Regions from separate parts of the Shewanella sp. SM55 genome, predicted to be linked through region 1. Evidence: predicted binding sites of a transcription regulator. Region 1 holds the regulator's gene; each other region holds the start of a gene.
The links. The regulator LexA, encoded in region 1, represses DNA repair genes until DNA is damaged. The targets are predictions, from matches to a motif close to TACTGTATNNNNATACAGTA.

Region 1 (4,291 bases):
ACTATTTCCCCTAAAGGATCGGCACTAACAACAAACTTGTTCAGCTCTAAACCTTGCTGCACTAAATGCTTACCATCACCTTCGGCAACAGATGTATAAGAAGTATAAGGCACTTTTTTGAGTAGGGTCAGATACAAATCAAGCTGACGCTCCAGCAGACTACGTTCTAAGGCGTTTTGATCTGTCGCCAGTAAAACTAAGCTAGTCAAAGTCACCGAACTCGCGGCTGCGGCATCATTGATACGCGTCATCACCCGATTAGCCAGCACGTTTACCGCTGGCGTTAACCAACTTGGTTTCTGCTCGGGATCATCGGCCAACTCAGCACGCCAGTTTGGCGCACGCTCATTTAAGAAATTTTGCAGGGTAATAGGCTCGCCAAAATTCACATAACCTTGGCCAAAATTACCTAATTTGCGAATGGCACCGAACACCTGCCACACAGATTCTTTTTTCTTTTTCTTACCGCTTAACTCTTTATGGTAAGTCGCCACTTCCATCACATGGTCATAGCCTAAATACACAGGCACGAGCGTGACAGGACGTTCAATACCGCGCAGTACGCTGTTCATCGTCATGGCGATCATGCCAGTTTTCGGCGCCAACAGACGGCCAGTACGTGAACGACCACCTTCGGAGAAGTATTCCACCGAATAACCTTTAGCAAACAGCTGGTCTAAATACTCACGAAATACTGCGGTGTACAGCTTGTTGCCATTAAAACTACGGCGGATGAAGAAGGCACCACCGCGACGGAACATAGGTCCCGCGGGCCAGAAATTGAGGTTAATGCCGGCAGCAATGTGCGGCGGAACCATGCCTTGATAATACAAAATATACGATAACAGCAGGTAATCCATGTGGCTGCGATGGCAAGGCACATAAACAATCTCGTGGCCATCGTGGTGTAACTGCCGAACTTGCTCGGCGCCTTTAATGTTGATCCCGCTGTAAAGCTTGTTCCACAGCCAAGTTAAAAAACGCTCGGCAATACGCACTAAACTGTCTGAGTAATCGGCAGCGATTTCATCGAGATACTCAATAGCCGTCTCGCGCGCTTGGGTCTCAGAAATCTTTTTACTGGCGGCTTCTTCTTGAATCGCTTTGCGCAGCGACTCAGATTTGAGTAACGAATGAAACAGTGCTTGGCGGTTTGGCAGCACAGGCCCTGTCATTACCTTACGTTGACGACGGAAATGCACGCGCGCAACCCGTGCTAACTTATGGGCAATCCCCATGTCGGTGCCATGTTCGTCAGCCATGTAACGCAGGGATACGGCATTCGAAAACTGCACGAAGTTATGTCGACCTAAGAACAGAATCATCAAGCACTTGCGCAGCCAAGTCGGGTTTTCCCGCTCAAATACGGCCGCCTTCATAGTGTCGTCTTCTTTCCCTGGCGTTCGGCCCCAATACAGGCTCACGGGTACCAGTTGAATATCTAATTCAGGACGTTCCTTATGCACGGCTAACAAACGCATAAAGCATTCGAGGAAAGGCTCATTACCAGCACGTTCGCCAAACAGTGGCTTACGTCCTTGAAGACAGACAACCCGAGGCGCAGTCACACCATTAGCCACTAGAGGCTCATAAGGGCTTGGTAAGCCTAACTTAGCCGTTATTTCGCTCAAAGCAGCGATGTCACTGAGGGATTCTGTTTTCATCACATAAACAAGGGGTCTGGAAGCATCCAGATTCAGATCGGCAAAGGGATCCTGAGGCACCACAATAGTGTGCACTAAGTGTTTTTGGATCCAACGTAATGATTTCAACCAAAGAGAGTCGTGTTTAGGCATTATTCTTATGCAATTAAGTGCGTTTACTAGCCCGATAGAATACCAGACTATGGGCAATATTCGCTAATTCTCTCCAACATAGCTAAAAAGTGGTTAATACTTGCGCTGCAAATAATACTGTATATACTAACAGTAACTGTATAGAAAAACAGGAAACACCATGAGACCTTTGACGCCACGCCAAGCTGAAATTTTAGAGCTAATTAAACGAAATATTGCCGATACTGGCATGCCACCCACTCGGGCAGAAATCGCAACCCGTTTAGGTTTTAAGAGCGCCAATGCGGCTGAAGAACACCTTAAAGCGTTGGCGAAAAAGGGCTGCATTGAGATCATGCCTGGCACATCTCGGGGCATTCGTCTGCCTGCGGAAATCGAAGATTTGACTGAAACAGGTTTACCGCTCATCGGCCAAGTGGCTGCGGGTGAACCTATCCTCGCCCAGGAACATGTTGAACAGTACTACCAAGTCGACCCAAGCATGTTTCATCCCGCCGCCGATTTTTTACTGCGAGTAAAAGGCGACAGCATGAAAAATATCGGCATTCTCGAAGGTGATTTGCTGGCAGTTCATAAAGTAGAACAAGCTAGAAATGGTCAAGTGGTTGTCGCTAGAGTCGATGACGATGTCACTGTTAAACGTTTCGAAAAAAAAGGTAATGTGGTCTATCTACATGCCGAAAATGAAGATTACTCCCCGATTAAAGTGGATTTAGGCTTCCAAAGTTTAACAATTGAAGGACTCGCCGTCGGTGTGATCCGTAATGGAGATTGGCTATGAATAAACTACTTGGCAATGCCCCCCGCCATCCGGGCCTGTGGCTCGATGAAGTCCGTGATGCCGACTATGACTGGCACCATGCGCCCATCGCCTGTATGCCAACTAAGACTCAAGGTCGCCAAGAATTAATTCATCTGAGTGCACAACTCGCTCAGTTAAGCCAACAGGGCCGTTGGTTAGTGCTCATCAACCCTCCAAGTATTGGCTACAAGCAAATGCTCGCCAACGCAGGTGTGCGTATGGATAGAGTTTTGCTGGTACATGCTAAAGATGAAGTCGAAACCCTGTGGGCGATGGAAAAAGCCCTAACAAGTGGTACGTCCAGTGCAGTCATTACTTGGACTCAATCATTGGATGCACGGGATAATCGACGCCTACAAATCGTGGCTAAAAGTGCCCGAGCTATGGGCATAGTGCTTGAAGACGTAAACAGTCACTTACATGCAGACGTACGTATTGAGCAAGGCAATCTCTTCGGTCAGCAATCTTTTTTTAGCGCTGTACACTAAATATTCATTTAATTTTTTACCTTGAAAGCCGCCTCACCTATGAATGTGAGGCTTTTTTTTGGCAATTTTTCAGATAATTAGATAAATAAGTGATCTTGATCAATATTTAAACAGCAAGTATGGTTGGTTAAGTCGGTGATGATATATCACCTTCCGTGGTCAATGAATCGAGTATTTATCGAACTCGAAGCGCCACTAAAAATAGAGAACAGATTTATTTCAGCAGTATGTGCCAGCGTGGCTAATTACCAGCAGTAACAATACTTGATTAAAAGTAACAGCCGCCAACGCACGTTGAAGTCAAAAAAGCTTTTTTGGGAACTGAAGAGTTTGCATAGAGTTGAGACTTACTGTGTTGCTCTTCTTTGTAGTTGCTATTCGCAATTGGCAGAGGAGAAGTCTTGTGAAGCAATTGTTGTATTGTTTACTCGTGGTGCTTTTCGCACCACCGTTGACCGCCGCGGACATGCGGTTCAACATGACCCCTGGCGTGACCGAGATCAGTGGCAAGGTTTATCACTTGCACATGACCATCTTGTATATCTGCTGCGCAATAGGCCTAGTGGTCTTTGGCGTCATGATTTACGCCATGATCAACCACAGAAAATCCAAAGGCGCTGTCGCGTCCCACTTTCACGAAAGCACTAAAGTTGAAATCGCTTGGACGATTCTGCCATTTATCATTTTGATCTTAATGGCGATTCCAGCGACAAAAACTTTAATCGCAATGGAAGATCCCAGCAACGCCGATCTCACCGTAAAAGTCACGGGGTCCCAATGGAAATGGCATTACAGCTATTTCGATCAAGATATTGATTTTTATAGCATACTGACAACACCCAGAGCACAAATAGAAGGCACCGAAACCAAGGGTGAAAACTATCTATTGGAAGTCGATAAACCGCTCGTTCTACCGATAAACCGCAAAATCCGCTTTCTGATGACTTCAGAGGATGTCATCCATTCTTGGTGGGTACCCGCCTTTGCAATTAAGAAAGATGCCAACCCTGGATTTATCAATGAGGCTTGGACTCGCATCGACAAACCCGGCATTTACCGTGGTCAATGCGCCGAGCTCTGCGGTAAAGACCATGGTTTTATGCCTATCGTAGTACAAGCGTTACCCGAAGCCGAGTTTGAGGCTTGGGTCACAGAGCAGAAACAAGCCGCAGGTGCTGCGGCTGAAGCCGCTCAAGCCGCTTTAT
Region 2 (4,291 bases), on a different contig from region 1:
AAGGCTCAAGTTCATTTCCATTTGGAAACGTTCAGCATTGCGTGGTGAAAGGTAACTTGTATGTGGCTCAATGCTACGAGAGAAGGCATTCATCACGCCTTGGAACACGTCTTCACTGTTAGTTTGAATCAAGCGTTTAATAGCGTTGTTATAACGCTTTTGCAGGATATCAACAATCTCAGGCCATTTCTTACCTGTGAGTTTCAGATTTAGCGCATCGTATTTAACACGTTGACGCCATAACTCATTGATCTCGGCTTGATCTTTTGGCCATGCGGCCTCATCGCGGTCGTACTCATAGGCATCACCGGGCGCAGAAAAATCCATCTCTTTATCTAATAGAGATAAAGCATAGACAAAGCCTTCATAGCGGCGCTTTTGGACGATATCAAACATTTTATAGGCAGGCTCAAGTTCACCAGAACTGAGCATGTCATCGAATTGGGTAGCATAAGGTTTAAAACTATCGACATCCGCTTGGGTTAACACATTGCGGCGATAGTCTAACTGCTGCAGATAACGATCAAAAATTTGCGCAGAAAAGGCGTCATCAAGATTGAATCTATGATAGTGCGAACGAGTGTATAAGTCCGTTACCCTTTTGCTCGCAACCTTATGTTGCGCTTCCTGCTTGAGAGTGGGTAACTCGCTGATTTGAATCGTGGGTGGTACGGCCCAAGCCGAGAATCCGACAAAAACAGTGGCGATCGAGGTAGCCAAAGTGAGTTTTCGCATCAACAAGTTACTCCGTTTTAATAAATGATTACAGCAGGATATGTTCTGCTCTAACTTTAATCGTTAGGCCACTATCAAGCTGAACATGAATATCTTCCTTGTTAATGTCAGTAATCACACCGGCTACGGGTGTCATACCTAATTTAACATTGACGCGTTGTTTTTTCGTTAAATCAGTCAATTGTGCTTGAACATAATTGACGACTGGCGCTGCAGCTTTTGGTGCAGGCTTAGCAGGACGCTCAGTTTTAGGACGCTGAGGAACAGCCACCTTTTTAGGTGCTTTCTTCGCCGCGGGCTTAGGTGCAAGTGCTGCACGTTTCGCTTTGGCCTTATCCTGACTCTCTTTCAACATGGCTTGAGCATGATCAATGTGCTCTTGCTCTAACTCGCCGCAAGGTTCGCCATCCAGGTTTACGCGTTGTGCGCCTGCTTTAACGCACTTTAAATAGCGCCAGCTGCTGGTGTAACGTCTCAAGGCAACTCTGAGCTGAGTTTTACTGACTTTAGAATCATCAGCCAACCTTTCAGCCAAATCTTGAAACAATCCGATTTTTAATGGCTTAGTTTCACCTTCAGCAATAAAGCACAAAGGAAATGTTTCATACAAATACGCCAAAATTGCATTGGTGTCGGTCAACTTTTCTGTTGATTCCATCATTACTTCCACAGTCAAAAAGGGACATCGATTCGAGGTGATATATATCAGCTTCTTACATGTCGTTTATCTTCGTTAAACTCAATATTGAGTCAACGTACAAATTAGCATCCTAGCCGCGTTTACTAAAGTTAAAAAATATACCTTAACAAATTTTGACAGCTCAAAACACTAAGCTTATTCATTGCATGCCAATCAAACCAGCTTAATGCGTGCAGGCGCATATTATAAGGCGCACGCCACCGATTGCGACTATGAATTATGCGTTATTGTACGCAAATTAATCAAATAGGCAGTTTTCAAAACTTTTAACCAGTAATTCCAGCCCCTTTTGGTCTTCTTCATCGAAACGATCGAAGATAGGACTGTCAATATCGAGCACGGCAACCACGTTACCTTGCGCACGAACTGGCACAACGATTTCAGAATTACTGGCAGAATCACAGGCAATATGACCATCAAATTGATGGACATCAGCCACTCGCTGAGTTTGATTAGTGAATGCTGCTGTACCACACACACCTTTTCCTAACGGAATGCGTGTACAAGCCACTTTACCTTGAAACGGGCCAAGTACCAGTTGTTCACCACGCATGACGTAGAATCCCACCCAGTTCAGCTCAGTTAAATTATCATTGAGCAAGGCTGAAAAATTCGCCATCGCCGCAACAAGGTCGTCTTCCCCTTCCAACAAGGCCAAGGCTTGACGGTTAAGTGACTCATAAAATTTCGATTTCATTACATTTCCTAACAATTTTATTCTGCTGCTTCGGTCTTTTTAGCCGCTTTTTTCGCTGCAGGCGGATTCGTTGGCGTACTATTAACCTGAACGGCGCCTTTAAGCAAGTTCGTCAGCTCATCTTTATTGTTAGCAAAATAGAATGCGAGCTTTTCGCCCACACTTTCATCTATACCCAAATCAGCTTTTTGAATGAAGGGGATAAGGTTATCGGCGATATCGAGCATCTTATCGTAGGCATCAGCCTCCTTCTTAGATGTGAATGTCATCTTTTCAACCCCTTCTCTGACCACGACAAACTGTGTTATTACTGCCATGACTGCCCTCGCACTGTTTTTATATACAGTAACTAGAGTGACATAGATTGAACTTGTGATGCAAGTGTTCTGATTAATCTGATATTATTAGCGTACTTTCGTTGCCAAGATTATAAAGCGCTAGACGTGGCTTAACAGCTAACTAGCACGACACTTTGCACCGATCTCGCTGTTATTACTCCTATTAGGCTAATATATATTTTTATATGCATGAAAACGCAGCAGAAAATTCAGTAACCCTATGCCGCTCCTGCGATTTAGCAGTCCGCAAACGTGCCTTGCCTAGCGGCGTTAGAGCAATCTGTCCTCGTTGCAGCACTGCACTTTATGACACGCCATACTGCTCTGTGAATGGTATGTTAGCCCTATGTATTTCGGCATTAGTGTTTTATTTCCCTGCCAATTTTTTACCCGTACTCGAGATCCACTTTTTCGGCAGTATTCGTACTACTACGGTTTTCCAAGGGGCATTTGCAGTATTTGACCAAGGCTATTGGGTTGTAGGTGTCGCCGTACTTGCCGCAGCTGTGATAGGTCCAGGCTTATTACTGTTATCGATATTGACACAGATTTTAATTGTGAAATGGGGATTGAGTAGCCTTTTTTGGCGTAACTCATTGAAGCAGTTGTTAAAATTTCATGGCGTCTTATCGCAACTCACTATGCTGGAAATTTATGTGATCAGCTTCTTAGTTTCATCATTTCAGCTATCTGATTTTTCGGACATTTATTTTGGTATGGGCACATTTTGCTTCACTATGCTGTTTCTCGTGACCTTGTTTCTACAAAGAGAATACGACTTAGAACATATGTGGACGTTATTGGAAGGTCATAGCTGATATGAAACAACAAGGTAAAGATATCGGCCTATGTCTCTGTAAAGTGTGTCGCCAACTCAACAGCAGTGAACTCACGCACTGTCAGCGCTGTGAAACTGAGTTGCACGTCAGGGACTATTCCAGCCTGCAAAAAAGTTGGGCTTTGTTGATTACCGCTGCCATCTTGCTGGTGCCAGCGAATATTTACCCTATCACTATGCTGACCAATCAAGGGCAAGTGCGGCACGACACCATTTTTTCAGGCATTTTGCATTTAGTGCATTCAGATATGCTGCCTATTGCCATCATAGTGTTTACCGCCAGTATTTTAGTACCATGGATTAAAATCATCGGCTTATCCATTTATCTGTGTGCGATAAGCTTTGATATTCCGATTTCAAAAAAGAAATTGATGGTGGGTTTTCACATCATCGAATGGATTGGCCGCTGGTCAATGCTCGATTTATTTGTCATCTCAATCACAGTGGCATTAGTGAACATGGGACAATTACTCGACGCGAAACCCGCGCCTGCGGCTACCGCATTTGCCTTGGTGATTCTGTTAACTCAGTTAGCCGCAAAAGTTTTAGACACTCGTTTACTCTGGGATCGATTGGAACCTCAAGATGACACAAATTGAATCGCCGAAAGTTGTAAAGAAAAAACTCTTTTCGCCCATTTGGCTGCTTCCTATTGTCGCGTTGGCATTAGGTGCTTGGCTGGGCATTAAGAGCATTAAAGAATCGGGGGTTGAAATTCAAATTCACTTTCCGAGCGCCACTGGGATTGATGTGGGTAAAACCTTAGTCAAATACCAAGGTTTGACTGTCGGTAAAGTGAAAGACATTGGCATAGATGAAGATCTCAAAGGTGTGAACGTCAAGGTCATGATGGACTACCGCGCGAAGCCTTTCTTGAATAAAGAAACCCTCTTCTGGCTTGTCACACCTAAAGCAAGTATTACAGGTGTTGAAGGCTTAGATGCGCTGTTTTCGGGTAACTATATTGCTATCCAACCAGGGAA
Region 3 (4,291 bases), on a different contig from region 1:
ACCGGGATCGTACATTACGTAAAGCTGGTATACAGGTAAGGAAAAAAGTTGAAGCGTTTAAGGATAATCTTGGCATAAATAAAGAACTTAGACAAATTTTAGGTTTAACGGTTGAAACACCAAAAGTTAAAGGTTTGATTGCTGATACTTCACTCGAGTTTGATCATGACTATTTCGCTGGTTTTATGAAAGTAAGCGTTGAAGAGCTTTTGATTGCATTGGCTGACAATGCTCATTATTTATGTAATCAAGAGAAAGAAATTACATTGTCTATGGCATCAGTTAAACCTGTTCATTTATCTTCAGAGCCTTATTCTTTGTATCCATTGGGATTTAATGGCAAAGAGTTTCTGAGGATAATCGAGGAATCGCTTGTTTGGGCAAAGGCTGAGTTAATATATCAACCATAAGCCCTTTATAAGGAAGGCAGGTTGTATTATGCAGCTAACACATAAATAAAAGCAGCTAATCGGGCCGCAGGAGGTATCTAGTCTCCCCCCTGTGGCGGGCGTTAGTTGAATAAGGAAATTCCGTGGATATATTCGGATTACTGTCGGAAGCTTTAGTTCAAGTTTGGTATTTAATACCTTTATTATTCATCATCTCGCTTTTTAAGAGTCGGTGGTTTAAAGGTGTGTTCGGTTAATATCTGGTAAACAAACTACTGGCACAGTTGCCAACGTTAGATTATACGTTGGTAAAAGACGTTACCTTGCTAACTGAAGATGGTACGACCCAAATCGATAATATTGTAGTATCTAAGTTTGGTGTTTTCGTGATCGAAACTAAGAACATGAAAGGTTGGATTTTTGGTTCAAAAAATCAAAAACAGTGGACTCAGAAAATCTATCGTCACTCTTCTAAGTTTCAGAATCCCCTTCATCAGAATTACAAGCATGTTAAAACGCTGGAATCATTGTTAAACATAGACCCATCAAAAATGCACTCAATAATAGTATTCATTGGTGACAGTACGTTCAAAACGGATATGCCTGAAAATGTCACCTATGCACGAGGCTGTTTAAACTACATCAAGCAGATCGATCAACCTGTTTTTTCGGATGCAGAGTACATTCAACTCATTGATATTATAAATAATACTAAACTTGAAAGAGGTGTTGTTACAGACTTTAAGCATCGAAAGTATATTAAAGAGCTGGTCGCATCAAAAGAACCAGTAAAGCTATGTTCGCGTTGTGGTTCAGAAATGGTTCTGCGTGAAACTAAGCGTGGTGAGAATAATGGGAAACAATTTTGGGGTTGCTCTGGATTCCCCAAGTGTAGATCTATAGAAAAACTCAACTAAAAACGCCTCCACCGCGGTGAATTTTGACGTGGGGTTTGATAAAGAAAAGAACCAGTGGTGTTACATCGAAACATCACAATAATTCTTGCCAGTTACCTAACAACGCCTATAATCACTGTATATAAAAACAGTGGTGTTGACTATGCGTATTATCCCTATCTATGCCAGTGCCGGTATCACTGGCTTCGAAAGCCCTGCAGCTGAATATAGTCAGTTGGGTCTGAGCCTTGATGAGCTGTTAGTTGTGCATCCTAGCGCGACTTTTATTGGTGTCGCAAAAGGTGACTCAATGCAGGGAGTGGGCATTTTTTATGGCGATTTACTGATTGTTGACCGTCAGGAAACCGCGCGTCATGGTGATGTGATTGTTGCCAATTTCAACGGTGAATTTGTATGTAAAATCCTCGATAAAACGCATCGCATGCTGCTTTCATCGAATGAACAGCACCAACCTCAGCCTATTCACGACTACGATAACTTTACCATTGAAGGTGTTGTTATTCGTTCTATTCGTTGTCATCGCCAAAGTCCATTATTAGCGGACATCTGATGTTTGCCTTGGTAGACGCCAACAGTTTCTATTGCAGTGCCGAGCAGGTATTTAGACCTGATTGGCGTGGTAAGCCAATGATTGTGTTGAGCAACAATGATGGCTGCATCGTAGCGGCAAACAAGCAAGCGAAAGAACGGGGTGTTCCTAAGTTTGCACCATACTTTCAAGTCAAAGACTTGTGCACGAAATTAGGTGTCATTGTTTGTTCAAGTAACTATGAGCTCTATGCCGATTTATCCGCAAAGATGATGAATATCATTGGCCGATTTGCACCAGAGCAGCATGTCTATTCGATTGATGAAAGCTTTCTCTCCTTTAAAAATTGTTACCCCGCCATCAAGTGTTTACAAACCCAAGGTCAGTTGATTCGAAAAGCTGTTTGGAAAGAAACACGTTTACCGGTTTGTGTCGGCATAGGCTCAACACTCACACTGGCTAAAGCAGCCAATCATGCGGCAAAGAAGTTACCTGGCTATCAGGGTGTGTGTGTGATTGATAATGAACAAGACAGGATTTCAATTTTACAATCAATGAATGTGAATGATGTCTGGGGCATTGGGCGCAGGATAAGCAAAAAACTTGAATTGATGAACGTAAAAACCGCCTATGATTTAGCTAGAATCCCTGCAGGTTTAGCGCGTAAGCAATTTAGTATTGAAATAGAACGCACTGTGCGTGAACTCAATGGGCAAGCGTGCAAAGTGTGGGACGAGGCCAGGGCGGATAAGAAGCAAATATTCTCAACTCGTAGTGTGGGCGAACGCATTACCGATTATGAGGATTTACTGCAAGCCTTAAGTAAACATGTGGCGATTGCTGCAGCGAAAGCGCGTAAGCAAGGTTCAAGCTGTAAAACCATGTTGTTGTTTGCCAGCAATTCTCCCTACGATGAACGCCCTACAGGCTTTAAGACCTTAGTGCACTTTGCTTGTGCCACCGATTGCAGCATTGAACTCACTCAAGGTATGACACAAGCAGCATCTCAACTTTTCCGTGCCGGCGTACGTTATTATAAAATCGGTGTAGGTCTGATTGATTTGGTCAGCACCCAGCATGGCCAGTTAGATTTATTCAATGTCTCAAAAGCCAAGCCCGCGTTAATGAAGACCCTTGATTGCATCAATCAACGTTATGGCACAGACACCTTATTCATTGCCGCCCAAGGTATCGAGCAAAAATGGGCCATGCGCCGCGACCTGCTCACACCGCAATACACGACTAAATGGAAATGTCTGCCAGAGATAAAGTGTTGATATCTGACAGTAGATGGATTAGCACGTTAATGCCTCAAAGCGTGTCAGTATAGCTTAGACCCAATTTTTAGTCATACTACAGAGTGGCTACTGTAACTGTGACGATTCGAATAGAGGAATTGATAATGAAGAATACTAAAATCAATATATTGCTCTCAAAATGTGACGCTACCGCACCACTATCTGATGACTTAGCGGCAAGGGTTGATTCTCCTTCTGTCGGGTATGAGATTATTACTTATTGCGAAGAGACGCCTCTGAGTTCTGATGATGAGTATCGTGCAGCTTTAAAGAAAATTGAAGGATTGTTTGATGCAATACCTAATACTGCTGAAGGTTCCGAGCTTGAAAAATGGATTTCATTAGTTGAATCATATGAAAATGAACACTTCCCAATGTAACTCACTGTTGCCCCGAAACAAGTTATGGACCAAAGTATGAACATAGATTTTCTGTTAACTTTGGTATACAAAAAGTAATGTTGGTCAAAAGTTAAGAACTGACGCCGATTAATCTAATCAACATTTATATTTACACGAAGAAAAACTAATTACTAAGTAAGGTAGAGAATGTCACGCAAAAAATTTATGGAATCCTACGGCGCAACTAATCGCAATGCTCGGTATGGTTGGGCCTTTGTGAATCACGAAGAAAAGGAAGTATATTTTGGTGCGTGGGATGTCAATACAAACGGAGACAGAGCGTTGATTTTTTCAATGAGCTGGGAGTTCAATAACGAAGGGTGTAGGGTTAATGCATTTGGCGAAGCTCTTGAGTATATAAAACTAGTAGAAAATGAAGGTTATTCATTAAGAATATTCCCAATAATATGGGATGAAGATAACGACGGTTACGCAGATACAGGCAGCGCCAAGATAAAAGAGTATATAGAAGAAGTCTCTGACATGTCCCTCGATATTATTGGCGGTGATTACTATGCGGTTGGTAACCATAAAGCAAAGTACTCTAAAATGCCTTTACCCAACGTAGCAAAAGACGTCGATGATATATTCGGTACTACTACTGATAAGACTGAGCGCGAAAGCTTAGTACTTTCTCGTGTTGGGCAAGGGCAATTTAGACAAAACGTCATCAACGCATGGGGTAATGGTGAGAGCTGTGCATTAACCCTTACAAGGGTACGCGAGATGTTAATTGCATCTCATATAGTGCCTTGGT

Region 2: the regulator LexA is predicted to act here: its motif matches at 2,461-2,480, upstream of L5L91_RS07305 (YebG family protein).
Region 3: the regulator LexA is predicted to act here: its motif matches at 1,420-1,439, upstream of L5L91_RS21915 (LexA family protein).

What each region holds. Positions count from the first base shown of each region.
Region 1 covers NZ_JAKKRS010000016.1:90,761-95,051, forward strand. Annotated here, with positions in the region: gene plsB (glycerol-3-phosphate 1-O-acyltransferase PlsB) at 1-1,796, opposite strand, end outside; gene lexA (transcriptional repressor LexA) at 1,957-2,577, shown strand; gene L5L91_RS18225 (cell division inhibitor SulA) at 2,574-3,086, shown strand; gene coxB (cytochrome c oxidase subunit II) at 3,490-4,291, shown strand, end outside.
Region 2 covers NZ_JAKKRS010000004.1:35,718-40,008, forward strand. Annotated here, with positions in the region: gene prc (carboxy terminal-processing peptidase) at 1-735, opposite strand, end outside; gene proQ (RNA chaperone ProQ) at 764-1,393, opposite strand; gene L5L91_RS07300 (GAF domain-containing protein) at 1,674-2,132, opposite strand; gene L5L91_RS07305 (YebG family protein) at 2,150-2,449, opposite strand; gene L5L91_RS07310 (paraquat-inducible protein A) at 2,656-3,288, shown strand; gene L5L91_RS07315 (paraquat-inducible protein A) at 3,290-3,907, shown strand; gene L5L91_RS07320 (PqiB family protein) at 3,894-4,291, shown strand, end outside.
Region 3 covers NZ_JAKKRS010000023.1:26,865-31,155, forward strand. Annotated here, with positions in the region: gene L5L91_RS21905 (nuclease-related domain-containing protein) at 1-410, shown strand, start outside; gene L5L91_RS21910 (NERD domain-containing protein) at 650-1,306, shown strand; gene L5L91_RS21915 (LexA family protein) at 1,449-1,856, shown strand; gene L5L91_RS21920 (Y-family DNA polymerase) at 1,856-3,112, shown strand; gene L5L91_RS21925 (transcriptional regulator) at 3,238-3,513, shown strand; gene L5L91_RS21930 (HNH endonuclease) at 3,682-4,291, shown strand, end outside.